2 regions of the Vibrio hyugaensis genome follow, and region 1 is predicted to be linked to the other one. Evidence: riboswitches for the same ligand, from Rfam matches in the RefSeq annotation. Region 1 holds a riboswitch; the other holds the start of a gene.

Region 1 (3,472 bases):
AAACCCATCGATAATCCAAGCGCCAAGCCAAGTAGAATCTCTTGCGCGGTAACCCAAGTATGTTTGAGCAGGACATCGTAACGAGTGACCAATCTATCCAGCACTTCAATTGGTGAAGGTAAGATGAAGCTTGGCATGTCGAATACCACAACAACCAACTGCCACAATCCCAAGATCACCGCTGTGCTAATGACCAAGCGCAGAGCCGGATGGGTCACGCGTTCTTTTTTACTAATACGTGCCGAAACGGAGTTGTACTGAGTCATATCACTCATAGTCTTTCTCCAATTGATCCAAAATCGCCTGTTGTAGTGCCGCGCACCCTCCATCGAGAACTCGCGGCGGCTTGGAGTCTGGAACGACCAAGTGCTGAGCTTGCGCAGGCGTGCCTTGCAACACATAGAGTTGGTGAGCTAATCGCACCGCTTCTTGTGGGTCGTGGGTAATCAGAACAACCGTCTTATCTTTCAGTAATTCGGCAGACAAGGTTTGCAACTTATGGCGAGTAACCGCATCCAACGCAGAGAAAGGCTCATCCATCAGAACTAGAGGCTTGTCTTGCATCAGAGTGCGAGCAAGGGCAACACGTTGTCTCATGCCGCCAGAGAGCTGAGCTGGCTTAGCATCCGCGTAATCTGTGAGTCCCACTTGGTTGAGTAAAGTCAGTGCACGTTGTTTATCTTGTTCTGGTGCTTGGTCTTGAGAAAATCGAGAACTGAGGCAGACGTTGTCTAACACATTTAGCCATGGTAGCAACAAGTCTTGTTGTGCCATGTAGGCAATACGTTCGTGTAGGGCGATGCCATCCGTGGTGGTTAATTCACCATGCCATTCGACTTTGTCGTCTAACAACCCCGCGAGATAACGAAGGATCGTCGTTTTTCCGCAACCACTGCGGCCAAGTAACACAGTCCATTGATTAGCAGGGATAGTCATACTCAACCCTGCTAATGTTGGTGTTTGGCTGTCTTTGTATTGCAGACTTGCTTCGGTAAGCTGAATGCCGAGTGCATTAGCGCACATCTTTACTTTTCCCAAAATTAGGACCTGCAAAAAAATGGTTCACAGGGCCGTGACCTTTACCGACATCCAATTCATCAGCGTGTGCGATAGCTTGGCTGATGTACTGCTTACCTAGGTGCACCGCTTTGTGCAGGTTGTTGCCTTGGCCAAGGTAAGACGCGATAGCAGAAGACAGCGTGCAGCCTGTGCCATGGGTGTTTTTGGTTGGAAAGCGTTTAGCGCTGATTAACTCGGCGCTATCTTGCATGATCAGCAGATCGTTGCTGTTTTCGTCTTTTTCTAAGTGGCCGCCTTTTAACAGCACCGCTTTTGCACCGAGCGCGCGTAGATCAGCAATCATATCGTTCATTTCAGATTCTGATTGAGGCACTGGCTTACCCGTCAATGCTGCGCCTTCGGGTAGGTTAGGGGTAATGATGTCTGCGAGCGGAATCAATTCTTCTTTTAAAGTGCTGATTGCCGACTGTTCCAGTAATAGATCGCCGCTGGTGGCCACCATTACAGGGTCAATCACGAGGTGTTTTGGCTGGTATTGTTTAATTTTGTTGGCAACAACCTTGATGATGTTGGAGTCGGCCAGCATGCCCACTTTGACTGCAACGATGTTGAGGTCGGTAAATACCGCATCGAGTTGGCTCTCTACATGGTCGAGAGGAATGGGAAAAATCGCAGAAACGCCTTGGGTATTTTGCGAAGTAATCGCCGTGATTACCGAGCAAGCAAAACTGCCGGTTGCGGACATCGCTTTGATGTCGGCTTGAATGCCTGCGCCGCCGCCACTATCAGAACCTGCAATCGTCAACACAATCGGTGTGTCTATTGAAGTTGCTGCTTGTGGCTGTGTTGATGGTTTTTCTTGGCTTGACTGCTGCGCCATGGTCGCTCCTATTACAGACGTATAGGAACTGACTTGGCCATCGCAAGGGAAGATCGGTGATCGGATCCGTTGAGACTAGCTGTACTAATAGAGACTCAAGCAGGCTAGTGGCAAAGTGATGATAGTTCCCTACGTCAGTGCTAACTGAATCAGGTTCAACGGGTCTCGATTTCGATCTCAGCCGACGCATTCAATGCATGGGCCCCCCGACTATTTCGTCAAGATAATAGCAGTTCACTCAGTTACGGTGCACGTGTTTTTTCCGGCCAAGAGGGGGCAATCGATTAAATATGAGACTTGAGAGCGGTAACGAGAGAACAGAATTTAGCGTAAATAACGTGCTGCATTGAAACTGGCAGTTCAAGACACTATCTAATAGTGAGATGTCGACATAATACGTAACGAATCGTTCTTTGATTTAGCAAGGATTAGCATAAAACAAGGTTAAAAAAGTGTTAATATTTAACGCGTTGCCAATATGCTTTTGAGTCATCCAATTTAGGTTGTGACTGTTATAAACAGAGTCTAACTCAAAGGTGGGGAAGGCTAGGACGATCAACGAGCAAGGAGATTTCATGCTTAATTCTGTAACAGCGAAAGCGGTGATCGATCATGCCCTCTTTTTAGGGGCTGATTTCGCTGAGCTATTCGTTGAACACCATCAAACCAACACTGTCCAGATCGCATCTGGTGAGGTGGATAAGGTGAACTCGGGTATCGATTTTGGTATCGGTATTCGTCTCTTCTTCGGTCATAAAGTGCTTTACGGTTACACCAACAGCACCGATGAAGCCGAACTTAAACGCGTAACCTCACTACTTGCTGCAAAAGATAAGCGTGAGCAAATCGCGTCAGCAGGTTCTCTCAATCTGAACCGCTACCCAATTCAACATGGTTGTCGTATGCCACTTGGCAAAGACGCTAACCTAGATTCTAAAATCGCTTTCCTATTGCAAGTTGACCAAGCTGCACGTGCAGAGAGTGAACATATCAGCCAGTTCATTGGCAGTGTGCTTCAGCGTGAACAGCAAGTGTCTATCTTCAATTCAGAAGGTCTACACGTTGACGATACTCGTCACTACATCCGAGTTGCTGGTAATACTGTCGCTCAAAAAGGTAATGAGCAGTCTTCTGGTATGGAAGGTCCTGGCGCTCTTGCTGGTTGGGAGTTCAGTGAACAGCTGGATGCGAAAGAGCTAGGTCAAACTATCGCGCAGCAAGCGTTAGTAAAACTTGGTGCGGATGCGTGTCCATCGGGTGAAATGCCAGTGGTAATTGGTAACGGCTTTGGCGGTGTTATCTTCCATGAAGCATGTGGTCACTTGCTAGAAACCACTTCGGTTGCGAAGAAAGCGTCAGTATTCCACGACAAGATGGGCGAAATGGTTGCTCACACCGCAGTGAATGCAGTCGATGATGGCACCATGACCAATGAATGGGGCTCGATTCATGTTGATGACGAAGGTATGAAGACTCAGCGCACCCAATTGATCAAAGACGGTAAGCTAACCAGCTTTATGGTCGATAAAATGGGTGGCATGAAGACAGGTTATGAGCCTACGGGTTCTGGTC
Region 2 (3,472 bases), on a different replicon from region 1:
GGGTTATTGCTATTGATGGTAATCCTGTTAGAACGCCTTATAGGCTCACTCAACACAAAATTGGTCCGGGAATGAGGTTGGATGTCGGATTGATTGCTCCGAAGGTTGGAGAGCGTGTTTATGTGCGTCAAATGAAAGGGCGCTTCCCATTCCCTTTGTGTGAGTTTGATATTGTTGAGTCTAACCTACCGAGCAACCAGAAACTGCCTTTATTGCCTCTCAACCCTGTGCCTGATCTTGATTTGAAAAATGCGGAGCAAATCGATTATGTGTTTGAGTGGGAGGGGGCGGTCACTCCTGCTGATAAATCGGGCAAAGCGATACCTAAATTCTGGCTGATGAATAAACGAGCTTGGGAGGGAATGAGTAAAGATAATATTCCTGCGCCGCTTTCAACATTGGAGATGGGAAAAACCTATATCTTTAATCTAAAGAACGTGACTCAATACCACCATCCAATTCATCTTCATGGACACACATTTACCGTTCTTGAATTAGACGGCAAAAAACTCGATGAACCGTTTAATACCGATACGGTCTTACTTGGAAAAAACGGCAGTGCGAAAGCGGCATTTGTTGCAGATAACCCAGGACGTTGGATGTACCATTGTCATGTGATTGAACACATGAAGACGGGGTTAATGGGTTATATTGAGGTAAAGTGACTCCTGTAACTTTTTAAATCTTGATAAGTTTTAAGCGCTATACTTTGCTGAATTCTAAGATTGTATAATCACTATTGCCGTAAATTTGATTACAATGTCGCCATTAACTTTTTTGGGGGAATTATGGGACAACTATCCGTTTTGGGTTTTATTGCATTGGGTGGCGCATTTGGTGCATGTTCTCGTTACTTAATTTCTGAACTTTGTGTGATGCTACTTGGTCGTGGCTTTCCGTACGGTACCTTAACCGTGAACGTGGTCGGTTCATTTATTATGGGTCTACTCATTGCTGCGTTTGAAACTGAGTTGATGGTCACTGACCCATGGCGTCAAATCATCGGTCTTGGCTTTTTGGGCGCATTAACCACATTCTCTACCTTCTCGATGGATAACGTGTTGCTTATGCAGCAGGGTGCTTTCTTTAAGATGGGATTGAACGTATTGCTGAATGTCGTGTTAAGCATTTCGGCTGCGTGGATTGGTTTCCAATTATTGATGCGTAGCTAGCAAAAATACTCAAATCTTAATCAGGTCGGCTTGGTTTAACCAAGCCGTTTTTATATACTGATTTTACTTGTCGGAGTGCCATAAGGCTGAGACCGTTAATTCGGGATCCGTTGAACCTGATCAGATTAGAATCTGCGAAGGGAACAAGAGAAGATATTTACACCAGAGCTCTATCTGGTCGACCTATCAAATAATCGAATGTTGTTATAGACGAAGAGCACTCACTCAATCTTCCTTAATTCGATTCCTCTTGTCGCATCTATCCGCCAAGCATTTTTATCCCAATACTTTTTATCTAAGCATAACAAAGCAAGGAAAAATGCTATGTCGAGTCGCAAGCAAGCGAGACTGGAAGCAAAACAGTTCATTGATACACTCTCGGTACAACCGTACCCAAATTCAAGCAAAGTCTACGTAGGGGGTTCACGTCCCGATATTCGTGTGCCAATGCGTGAAATATCACTCGCTGACAGCCTTATTGGAGGCACAAAAGAAGCGCCTATTTTCGAGCCTAATGAGCCTGTACGCGTTTACGATACCTCGGGTGTATACACAGATCCAGAACACACCATAGACCTCTACAACGGCTTACCTAAGCTGAGAGAAGGGTGGATTGAAGATCGTGCCGATACTGAGCTACTTGATGAAGTAAGTTCGGTATACACCAAAGAACGCTTAGAAGACGAAACGTTAGACGATCTTCGTTACGGCAATCTACCACGCATTCGACGTGCTAAAGGTGGGCAGTGCGTGACTCAATTACACTATGCTCGCAAAGGTATTATTACCCCAGAAATGGAATACATCGCCTTACGTGAAAATATGGGGCGTGCTCAATACCGTGATGAAGTGCTGAATCAACAACATCCGGGTCAAAGCTTCGGAGCGAATCTCCCAAAAGACATTACCGCCGAGTTTGTACGCAGAGAAGTTGCTGAAGGTCGCGCAATTATTCCTTCTAATATCAACCACCCAGAATCCGAACCAATGATCATTGGACGTAACTTTTTGGTCAAAGTGAACGCCAACATCGGTAACTCATCGGTCACTTCTTCGATTGAGGAAGAAGTAGAGAAGTTAGTCTGGGCGACGCGTTGGGGTGGTGATACCGTTATGGATCTCTCTACTGGACGTAACATCCACGAAACTCGCGAGTGGATTCTGCGTAATAGTCCGGTTCCGATCGGTACCGTACCTATGTACCAAGCGCTTGAGAAAGTGAACGGTGTTGCGGAAAACCTTAACTGGGAAGTGATGCGCGATACTCTGATTGAGCAAGCAGAGCAGGGCGTTGACTACTTCACTATCCATGCCGGCTTACTACTTCGTTATGTGCCAATGACTGCAAAACGCGTTACTGGCATTGTTTCTCGTGGTGGTTCTATCATCGCGAAATGGTGTTTAGCGCATCACCAAGAAAGCTTCTTATATACCCACTTCCGAGAGATTTGTGAAATCTGTGCTAAGTATGATGTGGCGCTTTCTCTCGGTGATGGTCTGCGTCCTGGCTCGGTTGCCGATGCTAACGACGAAGCGCAATTTGCAGAGCTTCGTACCCTTGGTGAGTTGACCAAGATTGCGTGGGAATATGACGTACAGGTCATTATCGAAGGTCCTGGTCATGTTCCAATGCACATGATCAAAGAGAACATGGAAGAGCAGCTAGAGCACTGCCATGAAGCTCCGTTCTACACCCTTGGTCCACTGACGACAGACGTCGCTCCTGGTTACGATCATATTACGTCAGGCATTGGCGCTGCCATGATTGGCTGGTATGGCTGTGCGATGCTTTGCTACGTAACTCCTAAAGAGCATCTTGGCTTACCAAACAAAGAAGACGTGAAGGTAGGCATGATCACTTACAAGCTTGCTGCACACGCCGCTGATTTGGCGAAAGGACACCCTGGCGCTCAAGTTCGTGATAATGCGCTTTCTAAGGCTCGCTTCGAGTTCCGCTGGGAAGACCAATTCAACTTGTCACTCGACCCAGATACCGCACGCGCTTTCCATGATGAAACCTTGCCTCAAGAGTCTGGAAAAGTTGCTCACTTCTGTTCGATGTGTGGACCAAAGTTCTGCTCCATGAAGATTTCGCAAGAGGTACGAGAGTACGCGAAAGACACAGAGCAAGTTGCTGCGGACCAAGCTATCTCGATCAAAATGCTCGATGATCCTCTCGAGGGGATGCGTCAGAAATCGCAAGAATTTAGAGATACAGGTTCTGAGTTATACCATCCAGCAGCACATGCCGAGGTAAGTGATTAATGAGCAAAATCCTTATTCCGTCATCATTGATTGAA

Evidence for each region. Region 1 has a riboswitch for thiamine pyrophosphate ahead of thiD (bifunctional hydroxymethylpyrimidine kinase/phosphomethylpyrimidine kinase). Riboswitches for the same ligand answer to the same signal wherever they lie in the genome.
Region 2: another riboswitch for thiamine pyrophosphate. It lies ahead of thiC (phosphomethylpyrimidine synthase ThiC); the one in region 1 lies ahead of thiD (bifunctional hydroxymethylpyrimidine kinase/phosphomethylpyrimidine kinase).

What each region holds. Positions count from the first base shown of each region.
Region 1 covers NZ_CP025795.1:3,912-7,383, reverse strand. Annotated here, with positions in the region: gene C1S74_RS17245 (ABC transporter permease) at 1-275, opposite strand, end outside; gene C1S74_RS17240 (ABC transporter ATP-binding protein) at 268-1,023, opposite strand; gene thiD (bifunctional hydroxymethylpyrimidine kinase/phosphomethylpyrimidine kinase) at 1,013-1,900, opposite strand; TPP riboswitch at 2,010-2,119, opposite strand; gene C1S74_RS17230 (TldD/PmbA family protein) at 2,476-3,472, shown strand, end outside.
Region 2 covers NZ_CP025794.1:2,246,913-2,250,384, forward strand. Annotated here, with positions in the region: gene C1S74_RS11075 (multicopper oxidase family protein) at 1-665, shown strand, start outside; gene crcB (fluoride efflux transporter CrcB) at 789-1,172, shown strand; TPP riboswitch at 1,234-1,332, shown strand; gene thiC (phosphomethylpyrimidine synthase ThiC) at 1,497-3,437, shown strand; gene C1S74_RS11090 (thiamine phosphate synthase) at 3,437-3,472, shown strand, end outside.